DNA from 4 places in the Halopseudomonas sp. L-58 genome. Region 4 is predicted to be linked to each of the others. Evidence: predicted binding sites of a transcription regulator. Region 4 holds the regulator's gene; each other region holds the start of a gene.
The links. The regulator FliA, encoded in region 4, starts transcription of late flagellar genes. The targets are predictions, from matches to a motif close to CTAAAGTTTNNNNNNNNNNNGCCGNTAA.

Region 1 (5,760 bases), on a different contig from region 4:
GCCGTGACCCGCATCAATGATCTCAACGTGCAGATTGCGTCGGCCGCGGAAGAGCAGTCATCGGTCGCAGAAGAGATCAATCGCAATATCAACAACGTCAGCGATATTGCACAGCAAACCAGCACGGCGTCGGAGCAGAGCGCAGCCACCAGCGAAGAGCTCGCACGCCTGGCCAGCGACCTGCAACAGCTGATCGGACGCTTCCGCGTCTGATCTACCGCATCAGGACAACGCCGGACGCTCAAGGTCCGGCGCTGTCCTGTGCAACCCACCTGAATGACCAACCTCAGCATAGAACCGCCGATACCCTTCGCTTGACGGATAACGGGTATGACTGCGTCTAAGGCTTAATGACGACAGCGGGTATTGAGCGAACGACGAATCTCGCGTCTGCCAATGACCGGACGCAACGATTGCGGCACCGCAACACGGCAGTAGAAGACAGAGTGACGGGAAAGCTGGAGATATGAGGGTAAGGCCTGCATGTACCACCTCTTGTACCACCTGCACAAGAAACGGCAAAAAGCCTTATAAATCAAGTATTTGGAGGCAACCCCACCAGCCACACCCCGGCACACGATATGACCGCTGCGGCTGCTCCCTTCCGGGCCTGACCGGGTTCACGGCTGATCATTGCGAGGGGACCGGTGGGGCCACCATAGCGACCTGAGCTTGCTCAGGCCGCGCTATTGTAACGGCTTATGCTCAAGTTACAACCCGAATATCAGGTTTTGAAGCGACCAACCTGTTGCTGCAGATTGGCAGCCAGGCGTGCGAGCACGTTACTGGCATCGCGACTTTCCTGAGACGACTGCGCAGACTGGTTGGACAGATCACGAATGCCGCTGATGTTGCGGGCGATATCTTCGGTTGTCTGACTCTGCTCCTCGCACGCGGCGGCGATCTGCGCAGCCATGTCGTTGATGCGCATGACGGAGGCGGAAGTCTCGTTCAGCGAAGATTCGGTGGTACCGGCCTTCTCGACGCTCTGTGCTGCCAGCTGGGCACCACGCTGCATGACGGCAACAGCCTGTCCGGTGCCGCTCTGCAGCTTCTGGATCATTTGCTGGATATCACGGGTGGAGTCCTGGGTACGCGCCGCCAGTGCACGGACCTCGTCGGCCACCACCGCAAAGCCGCGGCCCTGCTCGCCGGCGCGGGCGGCCTCGATGGCGGCATTGAGTGCCAGCAGGTTGGTCTGCTCGGCAATACCCTCGATCACACTGAGCACGCCGCCAATCTTGTCGGTGTCCTGCTCCAGATTGTTGATCACACCCGCAGCCTCTTCAACATCGGCGGCCAGGCGTCGCAGATCGTTCATGGTGGCTGACACCACATCGGAAGCGGAGTGTCCCTGACGGTCTGCCTCACGGGCGGCATCAGCAGTACTATGCGCGTTGTCGGCAACCTCGTGGATGGCAGCGCTCATCTCCGTCGCAGCGGTACTGACCTGATCGACCGCCATATACTGCTCGTTGACCAGTTTCTCCTGCCCCTCGGCAATTGCACTCATCTGCTCGGCAGCCGAGGCTACCTGCAGGGTCGATTCGGCAACGTCGCGTATCAGCCCCTGCAATTGCTCCAGAAATGCGTTGAATGCCTTGCTCAGCTGGCCCAATTCGTCATTGGAGTGCACCACCACGCGGCGGGTCAGGTCGCCCTCGCCGTCTGCAATGTCGCGAATGCGCTGCAGCAGCTCACGTAACGGGTTGGTAATCAGGCCGGGGAAAAATACGATCATCAGAAAGCACACGACGGCACCGATGGCCAGCACCACCGTCACCCGAGCATGGCTTGCAGCGACATCCGCTTCAGCTTCAGCCGCTTCCGCTTCAGCCTGCTGGTTGATCAGCTCGGTCATCTTGTTGATCAGCTCACGCGCCCGCGAAAACTGCTCATAACCCTGACCGTAGCTGCTGTCACTCGCCCTGGCTGCGTCGCCGGACCGTGCCAGGCGGACGTTCTCGAGTGAGGTGGCTTTCCAGACAGCAAACGCCCTGGCGAATTCATCCGCCAGCGCACGCCCTTCCGGCGTTTTGGTGGCAGCCGCGTAACGCGCAATGCGATCACTGGCCTGTTGCATGTTGTCAGTGTGCTCGGCATCCAGCCCGCTTGAGACCACGCCTTCGATAATGGCCCGCTCGGCCGCCAACGCCTGATACATGTCACGGTCGGCTTCAAGCACCACCGAGCTGCGCGGCAACAGGTCGGTCGAGACACGTACCAGACGCGACTCAACCTTGGAGACAGCCCAGAATGCGGACAGTCCAAGGAGGACGAACAACGCGGCCAGAATCAGAATGGGAAGGGTCAATTTCCAGCGGAAACTCAAATCACGGAAGACACTAAGCATGGCTCTTTTTCACTCTTGTCAGCACGGCAGGCAGGACTCGAGACACGAGTCCGCGATAACTCCCTGGAGGCAGGCTCGGCTTGGATCATTAAACATCACACCGACAACAGCCAACGCGCGCCGTCACGCACACGTCAATTTTTTGCTTCCTGACATGAGTATCGACCATGAGCGCTAAAGCATGAGTGCTTTTTAGTTGTTTTTCTCATAAAAAACAGGGCGCTTACAAAGAAGTCTTACGCTGATCTCAATTGGCACCTGTAAACAGCCAAGCGCTCATCAGCGGAATGTACAGCAGCGCGACAAGCGTGCTGAGCAGCGCGGTGCCGGCAACCTGCGCGGGATGGGTGTCGAGCAGCGTGGCTATGACAACCGTATTGGCGGCAATGGGGGTGATGGAGATCAGCATGATCGCCTGATAGACGGCGACATCGTAGACCTGAAACAGACGGGCATCCAGCGCGCAGAATGCCAGCGCCAGCAACGGCCAACTGACGAACTTGCCCAGCAGCGCCAGCCCGGTAAAGCGCAAGTCTCCGGCCAGACCGCGGAAACTCAGAATGCTCATACCGATAATCATCATGCCGAATACGCTGTAGGCACCGCGCAGGTTATCGAACAGCGGCTCGAATGCATCCGGAATCTGCAGGCCGGCACTGTTGAGGCCAACCGCCAGAAAGAAGGCGTATAACGACGGCAGCCGCACTACCTTGAGCAGACAGTCCCGAATGCCGTAGCGCCCGCGCGCGGCCAGATAAAACCCGACGGAGTTTTCGAACAGGGTGGTGCCGAGCATGCAGACGATATAAATCGCCAGCCCCTGCTCACCGAACAGCAACAGCGCAACCGGAATACCGAAGTAACCGGTATTACCGGTTCCGACCGCAAGCGGGATCATGTTGGCGCCGGCCCCTGGAAACCAGCGTCTGGCGATCTGCAAATGCGCCCAGCCGGTGAGGCTGCACAGCGCGAAGGTCAGAAACGGCAGCAGGATGACTTCAGCAGACAGCGGCGCGTGCATCACCCCGGAAAACACCACCGACGGCGTCACGATATACATCATGATGCCAGCGATGTGCCGGCCGCTGGCATCCAGATAGCGGCCGGCTAGCCAGCCAAGACCAACCGTCACATAGAGCGGCAACAGTTTGTAGAGTAAGGCAAGGGCGGCCAGCATGAGGGCTCCGCAGCGAACAGTCGGTGCCGCAGTCTAGCAGCCCCGACACGGCTTAGTCGGCGATCAGGTATACCCGCTCGGTCAGCGAACGCATGCCCTGGCTGGCAAACACGGCGTGATCGGCCAATACATCCTTCTCTTCCAGCACCTCGATACTGCAGTCCGCGTACAGTTGCCGTACTTCGGCATCGGACACGCTGAAAGGCGGCCCGGGGCGCTGCTCCTGCGGATAATCCAGGGTCACCAGCAGCAGACGCCAGCCCGCGGGCAGCAGTGCGCGTTGATGGGCAACGTAACGCGCACGCATTTCCGGCGGCAGCGCAATCAGCGCCGCGCGATCATAAATTGCACCGATTCCCTGCAGATGCTCGGGCCGGAGTGCGAAGACATCGCCGCAATACAGCGTAAAACCGGCGCCCTCGGCAACCTCAAACTCCCCCTCCGTTTGCCATTGCAAATCCAGCCCATGCTCGTCAGAGAAGCTCTCCAGCGCGCTGCGCGCCAACTCAACGCCCCGAACCGGGTGCCCCTGGCTGCGCAACCAGATCAGATCAAGCGATTTACCGCATAAAGGCACCCAAACCGGAGCCTCTGCATCGACTCCGAGCTGCGGCCACCAGCGCTGCAGCAGCGGATTGGTTGACGCCTTGTGAAACCCGATTTCCCCGCGCTGCCAGCGCTCATGCCAGAATGCCGCATCCATCCTGCTTTCTCCCTACGTTGCAATGCGTTGACTATACAGCAATTTTTTTACCGCTCCGGGCCATAAACGATATAGTGAACGCGTTCCATCCACCCGCTCCGAGCTGCTCCCATGGACTATATCAACACCCTCTTTCTGATCGGTGCCGTGCTGCTCTGCTTCAGCGTGCTCGCCAGTTCGCTGTCGTCGCGTCTGGGCATCCCGCTGCTGCTGATCTTCCTGATCATCGGCATGCTGGCCGGGGTGGACGGTATTGGCCGTATTCAGTTCGAGGATGCCAACACCGCCTTTCTGATCGGCAGTCTGGCATTGGCGATCATTCTGCTTGATGGCGGCATGCGCACACGGGTGGAAAACTTCCGGGTGGGGCTGTGGCCCGCCGTGTCCCTGGCCAGCCTCGGGGTGCTGATCAGCGCCGCGCTGACGGGTGCGCTTACCGCCTGGCTGCTGGAGCTGCACTGGCTGCAGGGCCTGCTGCTTGGTGCCATCGTCGGCTCCACCGACGCCGCTGCGGTGTTCTCGCTGCTGCAGGGCAAGGGGCTGAACCTGAAACAACGGGTTGGCGCAACGCTGGAGATCGAGTCGGGGTCCAACGATCCGATGGCGATTTTCCTGACCATTACCCTGGTCGAAATGCTTGCCAGCGGCCAGACCAGCTTCAACTGGTCCTTCGCCCTGCTGCTGATTGAACAGTTTGGCATCGGCGCTCTCTGCGGACTGGCCGGCGGCTTCGGCCTGGTCTGGCTGGTCAACAGGGTGACGCTGCCAGCCGGCCTGTATCCGCTGCTGATCACCAGTGGCGCCATCATGGTGTTTGCCGCGACCAACAAGATTGGCGGCAGCGGCTTTCTTGCCATCTATCTCACCGGGCTGATCCTGGGCAACAACCGGGTACGCAACCTGCAGAATATCCTGCAGGTGCAGGACGGTATGGCCTGGCTCAGCCAGATCGGCATGTTCCTGATGCTGGGTCTGCTGGTAACGCCCAGTGAAATGGTCATCATCGCCCTGCCGGCGGTGTTGATTGCGCTCTTCCTGATTTTCATCGCCCGGCCGATTGCGGTCATGATCTGCCTGATCCCGTTTGTGTTTTCCTGGCGCGAGAGGTTGTTTATCGCCTGGGTCGGCCTGCGCGGCGCGGTGCCGATCATCCTCGCAATCTTCCCCCTGCTGGCGGGGCTCGAGCAGGCGCAGCTGCTGTTCAACCTGGCCTTTGTGGTGGTGCTGGTCTCATTGCTGCTGCAGGGGTCTTCACTGCCGCTGGCTGCACGCCTGTGCAAGGTAGAGATTCCGCCGCAGCCTGAGCCGCTGCAGCGCACCAGTCTGGATACCGCCATCGACGGCGACTTTGAACTGCTGATCTACCAGCTGGACAACGCCAACTGGTGCGTTGGCGTTGCCCTTCGGGACCTGAAGATGCCCGGAGAGACACGCATTGCCGCACTGTTCCGCGGCAATCATCTGATGCACCCGACCGGCAGTACTCAGCTCGCCCTGGGCGATGTGCTCTGCGTTGTGGGACGGCCG
Region 2 (5,760 bases), on a different contig from region 4:
ATGGTGCGCAGCTCGTGGGGTTCGAACGGGCCGTAGAGCAGCAGGTTGGCAATCGGATCGTAGCGGGCAACCCGCACCACCTCCGGCTTTTCTGCCGCCGCCGGCAGGTTGCGGAATTCATCCACCTGCTGACGCGCGTCATCGAGCGCGACGATCGGGTCGGTGCCCTCGCGGAATTCCAGGGTGATGCTGGATACACCCTGGGCCGAGGTTGAAGTCATGTTCTTGAGGTTCTGGATGCTGCGCAGGCGCTGCTCCAGCGGGATGGTGATCGCCTGCTCGACGTCTTCCGCCGCGGCGCCATTCCAGACCACCCGGACGGTAACGAAATCAAGGGCGAAGGTCGGGAAGAACTGGATGTTCATGCGCGACAGGCCGATCACTCCGCCCATCAGCATGACCAGCATCAGCAGGTTGGCGGCAACCTTGTGACGAACAAAGAAGCCCAGCGGTCCGGTGTTGCTCATTGTGCCGGCTCCGCCGCGGCTTCACCGGTATCTACCTTCAGACCGGTCATGGCATTGGGCAGATGGGTAGTCACAATCGGCATACCGCTTTCCAGCGCGCTGGAGCGCACCAGTACCCGGCGGTTACCCTGCTCGTCCAGGGTTTCGCCGACACGTTCGACGGCGATCGCCTTGAGTCGGCTGTCCTCGACGGTGTACAGGGTGTTGTTACCGTACAGGGCGCTGTAGGGCAGGGCGACGCTGTTGTCGTGGGCCGGCCGGGCGACACTGATGGCCAGCAGGGTGCCAAGGCGTAATTCCGGGCGCGGATTGGTGACGGTGAAGATGGCTTCAATGCCGCGTGCGTCAGCCTTGCCGGCGATGCGGGCAAGGGTCAGCTTGATCTCGGGCGTGCTGTCGAGACTGTGACCATCCAGCGTCTGGCCCTGGCTCAACGCGTTGATAAAGTCCTGGCTGTGAATCTGCGGGACCAGCGCGCGCAGCTCCAGGCCTTCCAGCGGATAGAAATCGAGCAGCGGCGCGTTGGCGTTGACCTGATCGCCGACGGCGACCTGAACTGCCCCGACGACCCCGTCGAACGGGGCGACAAAACGGCTGCGCTCGGCATCGCGCTGGATGCTGTCGAGCGCCGCACTGGCGCGCTCAACGCGTGCCTGCTGGGCAGCCAGACGCGAGGCGTAGGTGGACAGACTGCGCTGGCGGTTGGCAACCGTCAGGGCGGCGCGATCCAGTGCATCCTGGGCGTTGTCGACCTCGACCGCAGGCACCATCTCGCGGGCTACCAGTTGCTGCATGCGCTCAAGCGTCTTGCGGGCGTTGGCTTCCAGCCGCTGCTCCATGCGCAGGGCCTGCTGGTCGGCCTGATGTGCCAGCTTTTCACTGTCCAGCTGCGCCCTGGCGTCGGCCAGTTCGGCTCTGGCCTGCTCGATCCGTGGCGTGATGTCGGCCTCGTCCAGCGCCACTACCAGCTCGCCGGCCTTGATATGACTGCCATCGCTGGCAGGAAGCGCGGCGATACGGCCTGCCAGCGGTGCGACCACGGTAAAGCGACGTGGTGATTCCAGCTGGCCGTACAGGGTCAGGCGGGGCTGGAAGGCGTCAGGTGCAATGGCTTCGGTCGCAACCCGCCAGGCGCGCTCCTGGGTGCCCAGCGGCTCGGGTTGATCACGGGTGACGCGCAGCAGGATGAAAATGATGATTCCGACGACAACGATCAACAGCGGTGTGAGACGTTTACGCATTCCTTCTCTCTTGTTCTTTCCTGCGGGCGTAAGGGTCTCTCTGTATAGCGTGTGACGGCGATGGTCGCAATAGCGCTGAGTGTCGCGGCAGTGTCCTTGCGGACACTGCGCAGATCAGTGACTGCTGCCGATCTCCCGCTCGAGGCGGTCGAGCTGCTGGGCGACCTGGACACTGGCCTGTTCCATGTCCAGCAGCAGCCGGTGCAGCCTGTCATTGTCACCCTTGAGAGCGGCGTCGCGCGCCTGCAGACCGCATTCATGTACCTGGCGATGCACATTTTCCAGCTGACGATATGCCGGCAGGTGGCTGTACAGGTCAGCTCCCTGGCCACGGTAATACCATTGCCCCAGGCGGCATTCGTGGTGATCGGTGAGTGATTGGCTCAGGTTGCCGGCGGCGATGCGCTGGTACAGATCCATCTTCCAGACCACATGATCGAGCTTTACGGTCGACAGAAAGCTGCGCGTGGCAGAGCTGTTGATCACCTGCTTCATCCGGTCGGCATGGTCGATGACCTGATGGGTTACCTGATCAATCTGCTGGGCAGAGGCGGCGATTTCCAGGCTGCTCTGCATGGATTCCTCAGCCATGCCGGACAGGGTCTGGCTCTTTTCCATTACCTGGGTTACCAGAACCTCAATGTTTTCGCTGGCGTGCTGGGCCTTCTCGGCGAGACTGCGTACCTCATCGGCTACCACGGCAAAGCCGCGACCCACTTCGCCGGCTCGTGCTGCCTCAATGGCCGCATTCAGGGCCAGCAGGCTGGTCTGTTTGGAGATGTCCTGGATGACGGCAATGAAGGCACGAATGCGGCCGGCGGTTTCGTCAAGGCTGCTGGCAGACTCGGCATTGCGTTCGGCATGGTTGCCCACCGTGTCGGAGCGTGACTGCAGGCTGCGCACCGCCTGCTGGGTCTGGGCGAAGATCTCGCTCAGCGCGGTCAGGGTCTGTTGCTCATCCATCAGGCGGCTCGCCGCGCCGGCCACCGATTCGCGCACATCCTGGACCAGATGATCTCCCATTTCCCGGCAACCGAGCAGCTTCTGGGACAGGGTCTGCTCGCTCTCGGCAATGCCGATACGCGCATCGAACTGCCGTTGTCGTTCGTCCAGTTGTGCCGTCAGTGTGCCGAGTTGCTCCTGCAGTTGCCGGTTCAGTTCTTGGGATTGTTGCAGCTCTGCGCGCAATTGACGGCTTTTGAACACGTTTTGCTCCTGGATGGGCAGGGAGGGGTATAGGGACGATACTGTTATCGGGCCGACTCGGACTTGCTATCGGCCGAGTAACATCAAACTGTAATGATGCGTTGATTCGACTGGCAGATTATTGATTTGCGGCAGGATTTGCCTTGTCGCTCAGCGTTGGCAGCGGCTATGGCCCGACATATCCGCAGTCGATCAAGCTTCACCGGAGCACGGCACAGCGACTAGGGTTGGGAAAACAAAAAGCGCCCCGCGCCAAAGCCGCCCGGGCAGACAATGGAGAGCATGCTGTGGACACCGAATTGCGCTGGTTGAAGTCGTATCCGTCGGACGTGAATTGGGAGCTTGCCTATACCCCGGAGGCCATTCCGGCGTTGCTGGACGCGGCCGTCACCGAGTTCCCCGATAATCCGGCAATCGACTTCCTTGGCCACAAGCTTACCTACAGCGAACTCGACGCGCTGGTCTCCCGCGCGGCCTGTGGTCTGCAGAAACTGGGTGTTGGCCCCGGCGTCCATGTGGGGCTGTATCTGCCCAACTGCCCGCATTACTTCATCGGTTTTCTGGGTGTGCTGCGCGCCGGCGGGACGGTGGTGAACTATTCACCGCTGGATGCTGAACGCACCCTCGAGCACAAGATCGAGGACAGTCAGACCGACATCATGCTGACGCTGGATCTGGAGGCCTTTTACCCGCGTATGGCGAGCCTGATGACGCGCACTCGGCTGCGTCAGCTGGTCGTGGGCAGTCTGGTCGAGTTCTGTGGTGAGGTCAGCGACGAGCAGCGCCATCTGCTTGGCAAACCGGCGATGGTGGCCTGGGGCGATCAGTGCTGCAGTTTTGCCGAGCTGCTGGACAATGCCGGCGATTATCGGGAGCACCTGCTGGCCGATCCGGCCAACACGCTGGCTGTGCTGCAATATACCGGCGGCACCACCGGCGTCCCCAAGGGGGCGATGCTGACCCACGGCAATATCACGGCCTCCTGTGCCCAGCTGCGCGAGGTGTTGCGTTCGGCGATCGTGCCCGGGCAGGAGCGGGTGCTGGCAGTGCTGCCGCCGTTCCACATCTACGCGTTGATGGTGAATATGATCTTTGGCCTGCGTGCTGCCGCCGAGATCTACCTGCACCCGCGTTTTGACGTGCTGACGGTACTGCGCGAGATCAGTCAGAGCCGCATTACCACCTTCCCGGGCGTGCCGACCATGTTCATCGGTCTGCTCAGCCATCCTGAGACCGACAAGCACGACCTGTCGTCGCTGAAAATGTCCAACTCCGGTGGCGCGCCGTTGCCGGTCGAGGTCCAGCAGCAGTACTTCTCCCGTTCCGGTTGCGCCCTGCGTGAGGGCTGGGGGATGACCGAAACCACCACCAGCGGCACCTTTACCCCGCGCGACGCCCAGCCGCGCCCCGGGTCATGCGGTGTGCCGGTGCCGGGCACGCAGATTCGCATCCTGCCGCTCGACGGCGGCGAAACCGAGCTGCCGATCGGCGAGCGTGGCGAGGTCTGCATCAAGGGGCCGAATATTACCGCAGGCTACTGGAAGCGCCCGGACGCGACGGCAGAGGCAATGACTGCAGACGGCTTCCTGCGTACCGGTGATGTGGGCTACATGGACGAGGATGGTTACGTCTACATCGTCGATCGTACCAAGGACATGATCCTGTGCAGCGGCTACAACGTCTATCCGCGGGTGATCGAAGAGGCCATCTACGAGTACCCGGGCGTTGAGGAGGTATCGGTCATCGGGGTCGATGACCCCTATCGCGGGCAGGCGCCGAAAGCCTTTATCAAGCTGCGTGCCGGCGTCGAGCCCTTCGACTTCGAAACCCTGCAGGCGTTTCTCGCTTCGCGTCTTGGCAAGCATGAACGTCTGAGCGCGATGGAAATTCGCGCGGAGCTGCCGAAGACGCCGGTGGGCAAATTGTCGAAGAAGGAGCTCTACGAAGAGGAGCGCCAGCGGCAGGCCGCCCCGGCGACGGCCTGATCGCGATGCCCTGACTCAGGCGGAGAGCCGCTGGGTCAGGGTGCTCAACTCCCCGGACAACTCATGCAGGGACTGGCTGGCGCGAGCGGTGTTGTCGACTTCGCTCTGGTTGGCTGCGGCAATATCGGTGATCTCGGTGATGTTGCGGGTAATGTCCTCGGCAACGCTGGTCTGTTCGTCGGCTGCGGTTGATATCTGTCGGTTCATGTCGCGGATCGACTCGATCGCGACGGTGATCTGGGTCAGGCGCTCACCCGCCAGGTTGACCTGTTGCATGCTCGACTCGCTGCGGGTCTGACCGATGGCGATGGCCTTGACCGCTGCGTCGGCCCCGGACTGCACATCATTGATGATCTGCTGAATTTCAGCGGTTGATTCTGCGGTGCGCTTGGCCAGCGTGCGGACTTCGTCGGCGACGACAGCAAAGCCGCGTCCGGCCTCACCGGCGCGTGCCGCTTCGATGGCCGCGTTCAGGGCGAGCAGGTTGGTCTGCTCGGCGATCCCCTGAATCACATCCAGTACCTTGCCGATGCGATTGCTGTCTCCTTCCAGGCGCCGGATAACCTCGGTGGTCTGGGTGATCTGTGCCAGCATGTCCTGCATCGCCTGGATCGTGTGCTGCATGACCCGGCCGCCTTCCTGAGCATTGCTGTCGGCATCGTCTGCGGCGCGGGCAGCCTCGGCGGCATGCTGCGCAACCTGCATGGAGGCTGCAGACATTTCCTGCATGGCGGTGGCTACCTGGTCCGTGCGCGAGAACTGCTCTCGGCTGCCATGGGCCATGCGGGTAGCGATGGTGTTCAGCTCTCCGCTGGCGCGATCCAGCTCACTGGTACTGCGCTGCAGCTGGCTGAAGGTGTC
Region 3 (5,760 bases), on a different contig from region 4:
GCCGCCCGTCGCCTGCTCGACATACTGCGCCTGGATCTGGGGCTGACCGGACCGAAGGAAGGTTGCAGCATAGGTCGCTGCGGTGCCTGCAGCGTCGTGGTTGATGGAGACTCCGTACCCGCCTGCCTGCTGCTTGCCTGTCAGGTGCAGGGGCGCACGGTAAAGACCATTGAAGGGCTGCGCGAGGACCCGCTGTGCGAGCACATCAGCGCCGCACTGGTCAATGCCGGCGCGCTGCAGTGCGGTTACTGCACCCCCGGCATTGTCAGCAGCTTGACCGCCGCTCTTCGCCACAACCCCGCTGCGGATGTCGCTGAGCTCGAACAGGCCCTGCACGGCAATCTCTGCCGCTGCACCGGTTACAACGGGCTGCGGCAGGCGATTGCCGAGCTGGCAACCTAGATACGGAAACTGCCCACCAACTGCCTCAACCGGGTGACCTGATCCTCGAGTGAGGCACAGGCACGCAGGGTCGCCTGCAGGTTATCAACTCCCTCCTGGTTGAGGGTGTTGATCTCGGTGATGTCGACGTTGAGACTTTCAATTACCGAGGTCTGTTCCTCGGTTGCGGCAGCAACCGACTGGTTCATGTTGTCGATATCGCCAATACCGTGGGTGATCTCGCTGAGCCGGGTGCCGGCTTGCCCCGCTACCTCGACGCTGTGCTGACTGTACTGCTGACTGTCGGTCATGATGCTGACCGCTGCACCGGCGTCGGTGCGCAGATTCTCGATCATGTCGTGAATTTCCTGGGCGGAGCTTTGGGTGCGGTGTGCGAGGTTGCGCACCTCATCGGCAACCACCGCAAACCCGCGCCCTGCCTCACCGGCACGGGCCGCCTCGATGGCCGCGTTCAGCGCCAGCAGGTTGGTCTGCTCGGAGATACTTTGAATCACCTCCAGAATGCGACCTATGTCCTCGGTCTTGTGGCTGAGTGACTGAATCGTTCTGCTCGATTCACTGATCTTGGCCGACAGTTCCTGCATTGCAGCAATCGACTGGCTGACTACTGCCGATCCCTGCTCCGCTCCCTGGCGCGCCTGACTGGCCTGCGCGGATGCATCCGCCGCATTGCGGGCTATTTCCTGCGCCGCCGCACCCAGCTCATTGATAGCCGCCGCCACGCTGTTGGTCCGGCTGGACTGCTCGTCAGAGCTGGCCATGTTGGCATTGGAGGCATCAACCACCTGCCGCGCAACGTCGTGCAGCGTACTGCTGGTACTGGCCACCTGGCTGATTGACTCGTGGATACGCTGCACGAATTGGTTAAAGGCGTTGGCCAACCGACCAAACTCGTCCTGGCTGGTGACAGGCAGGCGACGGGTCAGGTCACCCTCGCCCTCGGCGATATTCTCCAGCGCCGCTCCCAGCGAAACCAGCGGACGCAGGAGGTAGCGCATCAGCACGCCAAGAAGCAGCACAATAATCACCACCGATACGATAACCGCAAGCAGCGCTGAATAGCGAAACTGGGCAAGGCTGGCGAAAGCCTTGTCACGGTCAATCGACAGGCCGACGTACCAGTCGGCACCGGGTAATCCGACGACCGGCAAAAACGTCAGTAAGCGCGGCTGACCATCCAGCTCGGCTTCACTGAGGCTGCGCTCGATGCGCGGTGTGTTCCGCGGGTAGATCTCGCTCAGGGTCTTCATCTGCAGGTCGGCATTGGGATGCACCAGAATGGTTCCATCACTGCTGACCATGAACGCATACCCCATGCCATTGAAATCCAGAGCGTTAATAATCCGGGAAATGGTCTGAAGGTTAAGGTCGCCGCCAACCACGCCCGCCCCTGCCGGTGTGGCAATAGTCATGATCAGTGCGCCGGTAGCCGCATCGACGTAAGGGCTGGTCAGGATGGTCCTGCCGGCCTCACGCGCGCCCTTGAACCAAGGCCGCGAGCGCGGGTCGTAGTCCGCCGGCATTTCGGAATCAGGCCGCATGGTAAAGGCGCCATCGGCGGCACCGAGGTAGCTGAAATCGAAGGTTTCAGCCAGCGTGCGCTGCTCGAGCAACGGCACCAGCCGGTCCGGACTCTCGCTCTGGATATTCTGTGCCAGATTCTCCAGCAACAAAATACGACCGGACAACCAGTTGCTGATATTGTCCGTCGTCAGCGTCCCGGCGTCGGTCAGATACGTCTGCAGATTGGCCTGCAGAGTCTTGCGTTGCAGGTAATCGTTATAGACAGAGAAGGCCGAAAAGGCCGCAATCACGACCAGGGAAGCGGCCAGCAGGATCTTCTGATTGAAGCTGAGTCTGGTAGGCATCGGTTTTGCTTCGAAAAGGGGGTCTGAAACTGTATGTCGTCCCGCCAGACGGAAACTTGATTTCCGGCGATACAGACCGTCTTTTCAAGGTTAGATGACGAAATGCCATTTTGCTGCAAGCAGACTGCCATCTCATCGCCGATACACGCCAGCCAGAGCGCCTCGACAGCACAGCCGGTGACGCTGTCGAAAACGCTCGCCCTGCTGACGTCGCAGGGCGCCGTGTGTTGAGCTAGATAATGCGCGAGAAGCGCTGTTGGCTGGTGTCACTCTGATAGGCGTCGAACAGCATGCAAATCGAGCGCACCAGCAGCCGGCCGGCGGCCATAACCCGAATCCCGCCAGGTGTGAGGATGATCAGCCCATCACGGGCCATCTGCTCAAGCATCGGCAGGCAGGAGGCAAAGTACTCGGGAAAGTCGATCCCGAAGCGCGCCTCAATATCGCTGAACTGCAGCTGGAAATGGCAGATCAGCTGGCTGATAACCGCCCGCCGAATGATGTCGTCGGAATGGCAGACGAGACCACGCTGGGTCGCCAGCTCATCCGCCTGCAAACGCTCCTGATAGACCTTGAGGTCGCTGCTGTTCTGACAGTACAAATCACCGACCTGACTGATTGAGGAGACGCCCAGACCAATCAGATCGCAATGCCCGTGCGTGGTGTAACCCTGAAAGTTGCGCTGCAGCTCGCCGTTCTCCTGGGCGATGCTGAGGCTGTCGTCCGGCAGGGCAAAGTGATCCATACCAATGTAGCGATACCCCGCTGCCAGCAGCTGACGCACGCTGTTCTCGAACATTTCCAGCTTTTGCGCGGGGCTAGGCAGATCGGCACTGTTGATCCGGCGCTGGGGCATGAAGCGTTCCGGCAGATGCGCGTAGTTGAACACCGACAGCCGGTCAGGCTTGAGTGCGATGATCGCCTCAACGGTGCGGGCGAAGCTCTCCGGCGTCTGCTTGGGCAAACCGTAAATGAGGTCGATGTTGATCGAGCGATAGGCAAGCGTGCGCGCGGCGTCCATCACGGCCTGGGTCTGCTCCAGCGTCTGCAGACGGTTGACCGCACGCTGCACTTCCGGGTCCAGATCCTGAACGCCAAAACTCACACGATTGAAGCCCAGCTCGCGCAGCAGCCCCATGGTCGCCCAGTCGGCCTCACGGGGGTCGATCTCGATACTGTAGTCACCGATATCGTCGTCACGCAGGCTGAACCGACTGCGCAACCCGGCCATCAACTCGCGCAGTTCCTGATGGCTGAGAAAGGTGGGCGTCCCGCCGCCAAAATGCAGCTGCTCAACGACCTGATCCGGGCCCAGATGAGCGCTGATCAGCTCCATCTCGCGCTGCAGGCTGGCGAGATACTCGCGCGACCGGCTGCGGTCTTTGGTAATCACCTTGTTGCAGGCGCAGTAGTAGCAGATGTTGGCGCAAAACGGCACATGTACGTAAAGCGAAAGTTGCCGACCGGCCTCACGGGAGGCGTCGATGGCGTGCAGAAAGTCTGCCGGTTTGACACCGTCGTGAAACTGCACGGCGGTGGGATAGGAGGTATAACGCGGACCAGCATGGTCGTAGCGTCGAATCAGATCGGCATCCCAACGAATAGTGGGCAGCATGGGGAAACTCCGGCTTTGCTCTGGCATGGAACAAAGCCTACGCCGGCCAGGCAAACCAGGTTTTGACCAGCGTCAATAGACCCGTGGCCGCATCCTAGCCGCCGGTCGCGTTCATGAAACGCAACACCTGAACCTCACCACCCACGCTAAATTCATGCCGCGCCGGCTTGTGTTGCAGGGCACGTTCCAGAGCCTCGCTGACCGGCTCGTCATGCTCCGGATGACGCCTGACCAGGGCGCGCATATCCAGCGAATTCTCGTGTCCAAGACAAAGCAGCAGGCGCCCTTCGGTGGTCAGACGTACCCGATTACAGGTGTCACAAAAATTGTGCGAATGCGGTGAAATGAATCCGATGCGACTGTCCGGGTAGCCATCGACTCGCAGGTAGCGCGCCGGGCCGCCGGAGTTTTCAGCACTGTCGATCAAGCGGTAGCGTTCCGCCAGCAGGCTGCGCACTTCGTCGCTTGAGCAGTAGGCTTCGCCCCGCTCACGCCCGACCTCACCGAGCGGCATCTCTTCAATAAAGGTGATGTCCAAACCCCGCTCCAGCGCGTAGGCCGCCAGCGCCTGCACCTCATCGTGGTTGCGGCCCTTGAGCACCACCGTGTTGAGCTTGACCCGCTCAAAACCGGCGTCACGCGCAGCCTCGATACCATCGAGCACCTGCTGCAGGTCACCCGTGCGGGTAATACTCCTGAAGCGTTCGTGATTGAGGCTGTCGAGGCTGATATTCAGCCGCTTAACGCCGGCCTCGGCCAGCGGCCGGGCCAGCCTGGTCAACTGCGAGCCATTGGTGGTCATCACCAGTTCGCGCAGCCCCGGCAGGGCACTGATGCGGGCACAAAGGTCAACCACGCCACGCCTCACCAGCGGCTCGCCTCCGGTCAGCCGGATCTTGCGAACGCCCCGGGCGACAAACAACCGCGCCAAACGCTCAATCTCCTCAAGACTGAGAATCTGCTGGCGGGGAAGAAAGGTCATATCTTCGGCCATACAGTAAACACAGCGGAAATCGCAGCGATCTGTCACCGAAATACGGAGATATTCTATCTTTCTCCCCAGACCGTCCTGCAATATCGACTGTGTCATCCAAGGCTCCGACTAATCTGTTTTCCAGCGCGAAAGCGCAACTTCGTCGCTATCGCGTGCATCAACCCAGCGCTCGCCATCCGGCGTCGCTTCGCGCTTCCAGAACGGCGCGCGGGTCTTGAGGTAGTCCATGATAAAGGCGTTAGCCTCAAAGGCTGCCTGGCGGTGGGCGCTGGCAACACCAACAAACACAATCGGCTCACCTGGTTCAAGCTGGCCAACGCGGTGCAACACCTGCACGTCCAGCAGCGGCCAGCGGGTCTGCGCCTGCTCGACGATACCGGTCAGTGCCTTTTCCGTCATGCCCGGATAGTGCTCAAGCCACATGCCGGACACCGGATCACCCTCGTTATAGTCGCGCACATAACCCACAAAGCCGACCACGGCGCCCACGCCCAGATGGTCCGCATGCAGACGATTGAGCCGTTCGCCCGGATCAAAGTGGGCCTGCTGCACCTCGATCAACACATCAACCACCCGTCACTGGCGGAAAGAAGGCAATCTCATCACCGTCAGCCAGTGGCTCGTCAAGGGTGCACAACTCCTGGTTACGCGCACACATCAGGCGGGGTTCGGCAAGTACCTGCCATGCCTCACCACGGGCCAGCAGGAGCTGCCGAAGGTCTTCAAGGGTGCCCAGCTCCGGGGTCCACATCAGTTGCTCCCCGCTGCTGCCGAGCACATCCCGGTAACGGGCAAAAAACTGCAGCTCTATCACGCGCTACCCGCCTCCGCCTGAAACTCACCGCTCTTTCCACCGCTCTTGCTCAGCAGCCGGGTGCTCT
Region 4 (5,760 bases):
AGGAGGAGGAAAAGGTGCAGGAAGAGCGTCAGCAGGCCCAGCTGCCGGCCGTTCAGGCGCCGGAGGCCCGTGAGCTTGGCTGGGATGATGTGACCCCGGTTGACATGGTCGGGCTTGAAGTCGGTTATCGGCTCATCCCGCTGGTTGATCGCAATCAGGGTGGGCAACTGCTGGCGCGGATCAAGGGCGTTCGCAAGAAACTTTCGCAGGATCTGGGCTTTCTGATGCCTTCGGTACATATCCGCGACAACCTCGATCTGGCGCCCAATGCCTACCGCCTGACGCTCATGGGCGTGGGTGTGGCCGAGGCCGAGATTTACCCCGACCGTGAGCTGGCGATCAACCCGGGTCAGGTTTTTGGCGAGATCAAGGGTGTGCCCGGCAAGGATCCGGCGTTTGGTCTGGACGCAGTCTGGATTGAGCCTAACCAGAAGGATCAGGCGCAGTCACTCGGCTATACCGTGGTTGACGCCAGCACCGTGGTTGCCACCCATATCAACCAGATTCTCTACAAGCACGCCCACGAGCTGATTGGTCACGAGGAAGTGCAGCAGCTCATGCAGGTGCTGGCCAAGGCCTCGCCGAAGCTGGCCGAGGAGCTGGTGCCGGGGCTGATCTCCCTGTCCAACCTGCTCAAGGTGCTGCAGGGGCTGCTGCAGGAACAGGTGCCGGTTCGTGACATCAGGACCATCGCCGAGGCCATCGCCAACAACTCGAACAAGAGTCAAGATACCGGCGCGCTGATCGGCGCTGTGCGTGTCGCGTTGTCGCGCTCAATCGTGCAAAGCATTGTGGGGCTTGACTCTCAGCTGCCTGTGATCACGCTGGAGCCAAGGTTGGAACAGATGTTGCTACAGAGTATGCAGAAGGCCGGTCAGGGCGCCGACGACGGTATGTTGCTGGAGCCTGGCATGGCCGAGAAGCTGCAGCGCTCACTGTCTGATGCCGTGCAACGGCAGGAAGTGCAGGGCAAGCCGGCAGTACTGCTGGTAGCGGGGCCGATCCGAATGATGATGGCCAAGTTTGTACGCTACGCAGCCCCGGGCGCCCATGTACTGTCCTACCAGGAAATTCCGGACAGCAAGCAGGTCACCATCATTGCGACGGTTGGCCAGAACTGAACTGCAGCACTCTGAATGAATGACAGCAACCGCCAGCGGGCGGTGCCAGAAAAGCGACGAGGTCAGCCATGAAAGTCAAACGTTTCTTTGCCGCAGACATGCGCCAGGCGATGAAGCTGGTTCGCGATGAGCTGGGCGCTGATGCGTCGATCATCGCCAATCGCCGGGTGGCCGGTGGCGTTGAGCTGACCGCTGCGCTGGACTACGAGGCGCCCCGTCTGACGGCACCGACACCGGGTCTGGATGCTGAATTGAAAAAGACCCAGGAGCGCATCGTTGCCGCGCGCGCCGAGCTGGAGGTGGGCGAGATGGCCTCCCACGATCAGCCGCTGGTCAATCGTCAGCTGTTTGGTGACAGCATGCGCCACGCGGCTCGCCAGGGTTCTGTGGAGGCCCGTGATCTGCTGGATCGGCTGATTCAGGAGCCGGTTGAGCCGGCGGCGCCGGCTGCAGCCAGCCGGCCTGCTGCGGAGCGCTCGCCGGCGGCAGCGGCCGTTGAAGATGCCAGCCTCAGCGCCATGCGCGCCGAACTGGCCGGGCTGCGGGAAATGCTGGAGTCTCAGCTGGGGGGGCTGGCCTGGGGGCAGCTCAATCAGCACAAGCCGAAACAGGCCGGTCTCTGGCGCCGTCTGACCCAGATGGGCTTGCCGGCCGAGGTCAGTCAGGATCTGCTGCGTCAGGTTTCTGACGTGAGTGATCCACGTCAGGCCTGGCGCATGCTGCTGGCCTATCTGGCGCATCGTGTGCCGGTGCTGCGCGAAGAGCCGCTCGATGCCGGCGGCGTGATCGCGCTAGTCGGCCCCACCGGTGCCGGCAAAACGACTACGCTGGGCAAGCTCGCTGCGCGTTACGTGCTCAAGCACGGCAGTCAGCACGTTGCTCTGGTCACCATGGATACCTATCGTATCGGCGCGCACGAACAGTTGCGCACCCTGGGCCGCATTCTCAATGTGCCGGTCAAGGTGGTAGATGAACAGCAGGATCTCAATGACGTGCTGGCCGATTTCGCCGGCAAGCGCCTGGTTCTGATTGATACCGCCGGTCTGCAGGCCAACGATCCCTACCTGCGCGGCCAGCTCGACACCCTGGCCAGTCAGGGGCGTCGGGTACGCAATCTGCTGGTGCTGCCGGCGACCAGCCAGCACCGAGTCATGAAAGCGGCCTACCATACTTACAAGGTGTGCGGTCTGTCGGGCTGCATTCTGACGAAAGTGGACGAGGCCGCAACGCTCGGTGAGTCGCTGGGGCTGGCGATGGAGCAGGGTTTGCCGGTAGCCTATCTGGCAGATGGCCAGCGCATTCCCGACGATATCAGTCGTGCCGTTGGGCATCAGCTGGTGAGTCGTGCAGTTAGTATGGCTGGTAATGATGCGCCGGCAGATCAGACCATGGCCGACGTATTTGCCGGTATGATGAACAGCCAGCGGGCCAGTTAAGCAATTTCACAGGATTAAGGTAATCAGCGCAGATGGGCAGCAAACATCCGGTTCAGGTAATCGCGGTCACCGGGGGCAAGGGTGGCATCGGCAAGACCAACGTGTCGGTGAATCTCAGCCTTGCTCTGGCGGAGATGGGACGGCGCGTTGTGCTGCTCGACGCTGACCTTGGTCTCGCCAACGTTGACGTGCTGCTGGGGCTCAAGCCAAAGGCAACGCTGGCCGACGTGCTGGAGGGCAAGTGCGATCTGCGTGACGTTCTGGTCACCGGCCCCGGCGGCGTTCGTATTGTGCCGGCCGCCTCGGGGGCCGCCAACATGGTGAGCCTCAACCACCAGCAGCATGCCGGCCTGATTCAGGCGTTCAGCGAGATCGGTGACAATATCGACGTGCTGATCGTCGATACGGCGGCCGGCATTGGTGATTCGGTAGTCAGCTTCGTGCGGGCGGCGCAGGAGGTGCTCGTCGTGGTATGTGACGAGCCAACGTCGATTACCGATGCCTACGCCCTGATCAAGCTGCTCAACCGTGATTACGGGATGACCCGATTCCGCGTGCTGGCGAATATGGTCGGCACGCCGCAGGAGGGCCGCATGGTGTTTGCTAAGCTCGCCAAGGTGACGGATCGATTTCTTGACGTTGCACTTCAGTATGTCGGAGCCGTTCCGTTTGATGAGGCGGTGCGCAAGTCAGTGCAAAAGCAGCGCGCGGTGTTTGAAGCTTTTCCGCGCAGCAAGGCCTCGCTGGCAATTCGCGCCATTGCACAGAAAGTTGATGCCTGGCCGCTGCCGGCCAACCCGCGAGGACACCTGGAGTTCTTCGTCGAACGTCTGGTGCAACCGACTGGGTCTGGCCTATGACAGCACAGGCTGGCGGATTGAGCATGTATACACGAGCACAGAGTTCTCGCGGTGAGCAGGATCGACTCGTCGAGCAGTATGCGCCGCTGGTAAAGCGAATTGCCTACCACCTGCTGGGGCGGCTGCCGTCCAGTGTGCAGGTGGAGGATCTAATGCAAGCCGGTATGATCGGGCTGCTGGAAGCCTCCCGCAATTTCGACTTCGGCAAGGGCGCCTGTTTCGAAACCTATGCCGGCATCCGCATTCGCGGTGCGATGCTGGACGAGGTGCGCAAGGGCGACTGGGCGCCACGCTCGGTACACCGCAATACGCGGATGGTCAGTGATGCGATGCGCGCGGTCGAGGCGCGGCTCGGGCGTGACGCCAAGGATCACGAAGTTGCCGCCGAGCTGGAGATGAGCCTGGAAGAGTACTATACGATTCTCAGTGATACCGCCGGCAGCAAGTTGTTCAGCTTTGATGATCTGCTTGAGTCGGGTGCGCCGGCAGATGTGCAGGGCGGCGAGGAACCGGCGTCCGGGCTGCAGGATGAGCGTTTCAGAGCGGCTTTGATCGCGGCAATCGACACGTTGCCCGAGCGCGAGCGACTGCTGCTGTCGCTTTATTACGATGAGGAGCTTAACCTCAAGGAGATCGGCGCCGTGCTGGGTGTCAGTGAATCCAGGGTCAGTCAGTTGCACAGTCAATGTGCTGCTAGGTTGCGCTCGAAGCTGATGAGCTGGCGAAATGATTGATTTTGTCGTCAACATCCGGACAATGCTCGGATTGCTCGACAGGTAGTGGCTTCGGGCCGGACGTCCAGGTGGCGTTTTCGAGGGTGCATCCGATCAGCCTGCTGGCTTCCAGCTGATTGATCAGAGCTTCTTTTGCGGCTTGATTGGTTATTTGCGATGGGTTTTTGGGGTGCAGGCCTGCACATTCCCTGGTTTGTACGGAGGTCGACTTGGACAAGAATATGAAAATTCTCATCGTTGATGATTTTTCGACGATGAGGCGCATCATCAAGAACCTGTTGCGCGACCTTGGGTTTACCAACACAGCCGAAGCCGATGACGGCAACACCGCGTTGCCGATGCTGCAGAGCGGCAGTTTCGATTTTCTGGTGACTGACTGGAACATGCCCGGCATGAGCGGCATTGACCTGTTACGCGCTGTGCGGGCCGACGAGCGGCTCAAGCACCTGCCGGTGCTGATGGTAACGGCCGAGGCCAAGCGAGATCAGATCATTGAAGCCGCGCAGGCGGGCGTCAATGGCTATGTGGTCAAGCCGTTTACGGCTCAGGCCTTGAAAGAAAAGATCGAAAAAATCTTTGAGCGAGTTCAGGCTAAATAATAATCAACCGGGGTACAGGTTATGGCTTTGAGTAAGGATCCCGGCCAGGCGACCGCTCAGGAATTCGAGCATTCGCTGAAGGACAATGCGCACCAGCTGGTTGGTCACCTTGAGAGCGGCAACTTCGGTGAAGCGTTGCTGGTCATTCATGCCATCAATCAGGCACGCGACCGTGGTCTTTATCACGAGGTGGGGCAGCTCACCCGCGCGTTGCACAATGCCATCGTCAATTTTCAGATCGACACGACCCACGCGCTGGGTGGTGACAACGATACTTCCAAGATATCCGATGCCTCTGACCGGCTGGACTATGTGGTTCAGCTGACCGACAAGGCGGCCAACCGGACCATGGATCTGGTCGAGGCCAGCGTGCCCAAGGTCGCTGATCTGGGGCAGCAGGCGAACGCCCTCAAGTCAGACTGGCAGCGGCTGCAGCGTCGGGAGATGGCGGCGGACGAGTTTCGCGACCTCTACCGCCGGGTAGGCGAGTTCCTTGAGCAGACCGAATCGACCAGCAAGGATCTGTCCACCAATCTGAACGATATTCTGCTGGCTCAGGACTATCAGGATCTGACCGGCCAGGTGATCAAGCGTGTGACTACGCTTGTGCATGATGTCGAAGAGAGCCTGGTCAACCTGGTCCGAATGGCGGGACAGGTCGACCGCATTACCGGCATCAATCATGGTGAATCTCCCGAGGACGGAAAAAAATCCTCCTCCAGGGGTGAAGGTCCGCAAATTCATGCCGATAAAAGGGAAGACGTTGTTTCCGGTCAGGATGAGGTTGATGACCTCCTTTCCAGCCTGGGATTCTGATGTCAGCTGTAACTGCCGCACGCTGAGCGCGCGGCCGGTCTGACTGCTCAAGGTCGCTGCCTGGCAGCAACGTTGAGTGACTGCGCAGCGCCGAGATGGAAATTCAAGGCGGCATTGCGTGGCCTTCCGATAACACGCCCGAGGGGAGTGGGTGCATGAGTTTCGATGCGGATGAAGAGATTCTCCAGGACTTT

Region 1: a site for FliA is predicted at 2,512-2,539, ahead of AC13EY_RS01960 (methyl-accepting chemotaxis protein). Genes of this name have one in related genera too.
Region 2: a site for FliA is predicted at 2,981-3,008, ahead of AC13EY_RS03600 (methyl-accepting chemotaxis protein). Genes of this name have one in related genera too.
Region 3: a site for FliA is predicted at 2,304-2,331, ahead of AC13EY_RS10695 (methyl-accepting chemotaxis protein). Genes of this name have one in related genera too.

Annotation. Positions count from the first base shown of each region.
Region 1 covers NZ_JBSXON010000029.1:25,300-31,059, forward strand. The annotation lists gene AC13EY_RS01945 (methyl-accepting chemotaxis protein) at 1-213, shown strand, start outside; gene AC13EY_RS01950 (DUF6538 domain-containing protein) at 348-485, opposite strand; RNA gene ffs (signal recognition particle sRNA small type) at 554-650, opposite strand; gene AC13EY_RS01960 (methyl-accepting chemotaxis protein) at 725-2,353, opposite strand; gene AC13EY_RS01965 (AEC family transporter) at 2,601-3,530, opposite strand; gene AC13EY_RS01970 (thiopurine S-methyltransferase) at 3,583-4,233, opposite strand; gene AC13EY_RS01975 (potassium/proton antiporter) at 4,345-5,760, shown strand, end outside.
Region 2 covers NZ_JBSXON010000038.1:71,421-77,180, forward strand. The annotation lists gene AC13EY_RS03590 (efflux RND transporter permease subunit) at 1-467, opposite strand, end outside; gene AC13EY_RS03595 (efflux RND transporter periplasmic adaptor subunit) at 464-1,708, opposite strand; gene AC13EY_RS03600 (methyl-accepting chemotaxis protein) at 1,823-2,914, opposite strand; gene AC13EY_RS03605 (long-chain-fatty-acid--CoA ligase) at 3,202-4,899, shown strand; gene AC13EY_RS03610 (methyl-accepting chemotaxis protein) at 4,915-5,760, opposite strand, start outside.
Region 3 covers NZ_JBSXON010000065.1:23,282-29,041, forward strand. The annotation lists gene AC13EY_RS10690 ((2Fe-2S)-binding protein) at 1-402, shown strand, start outside; gene AC13EY_RS10695 (methyl-accepting chemotaxis protein) at 399-2,270, opposite strand; gene hemN (oxygen-independent coproporphyrinogen III oxidase) at 2,503-3,885, opposite strand; gene moaA (GTP 3',8-cyclase MoaA) at 3,980-4,975, opposite strand; gene moaE (molybdopterin synthase catalytic subunit MoaE) at 4,988-5,443, opposite strand; gene AC13EY_RS10715 (MoaD/ThiS family protein) at 5,445-5,693, opposite strand; gene moaC (cyclic pyranopterin monophosphate synthase MoaC) at 5,690-5,760, opposite strand, start outside.
Region 4 covers NZ_JBSXON010000028.1:38,641-44,400, reverse strand. The annotation lists gene flhA (flagellar biosynthesis protein FlhA) at 1-1,121, shown strand, start outside; gene flhF (flagellar biosynthesis GTPase FlhF) at 1,190-2,557, shown strand; gene fleN (flagellar synthesis regulator FleN) at 2,590-3,417, shown strand; gene AC13EY_RS01780 (RNA polymerase sigma factor FliA) at 3,414-4,151, shown strand; gene AC13EY_RS01775 (chemotaxis response regulator CheY) at 4,373-4,750, shown strand; gene AC13EY_RS01770 (protein phosphatase CheZ) at 4,778-5,566, shown strand; gene AC13EY_RS01765 (chemotaxis protein CheA) at 5,722-5,760, shown strand, end outside.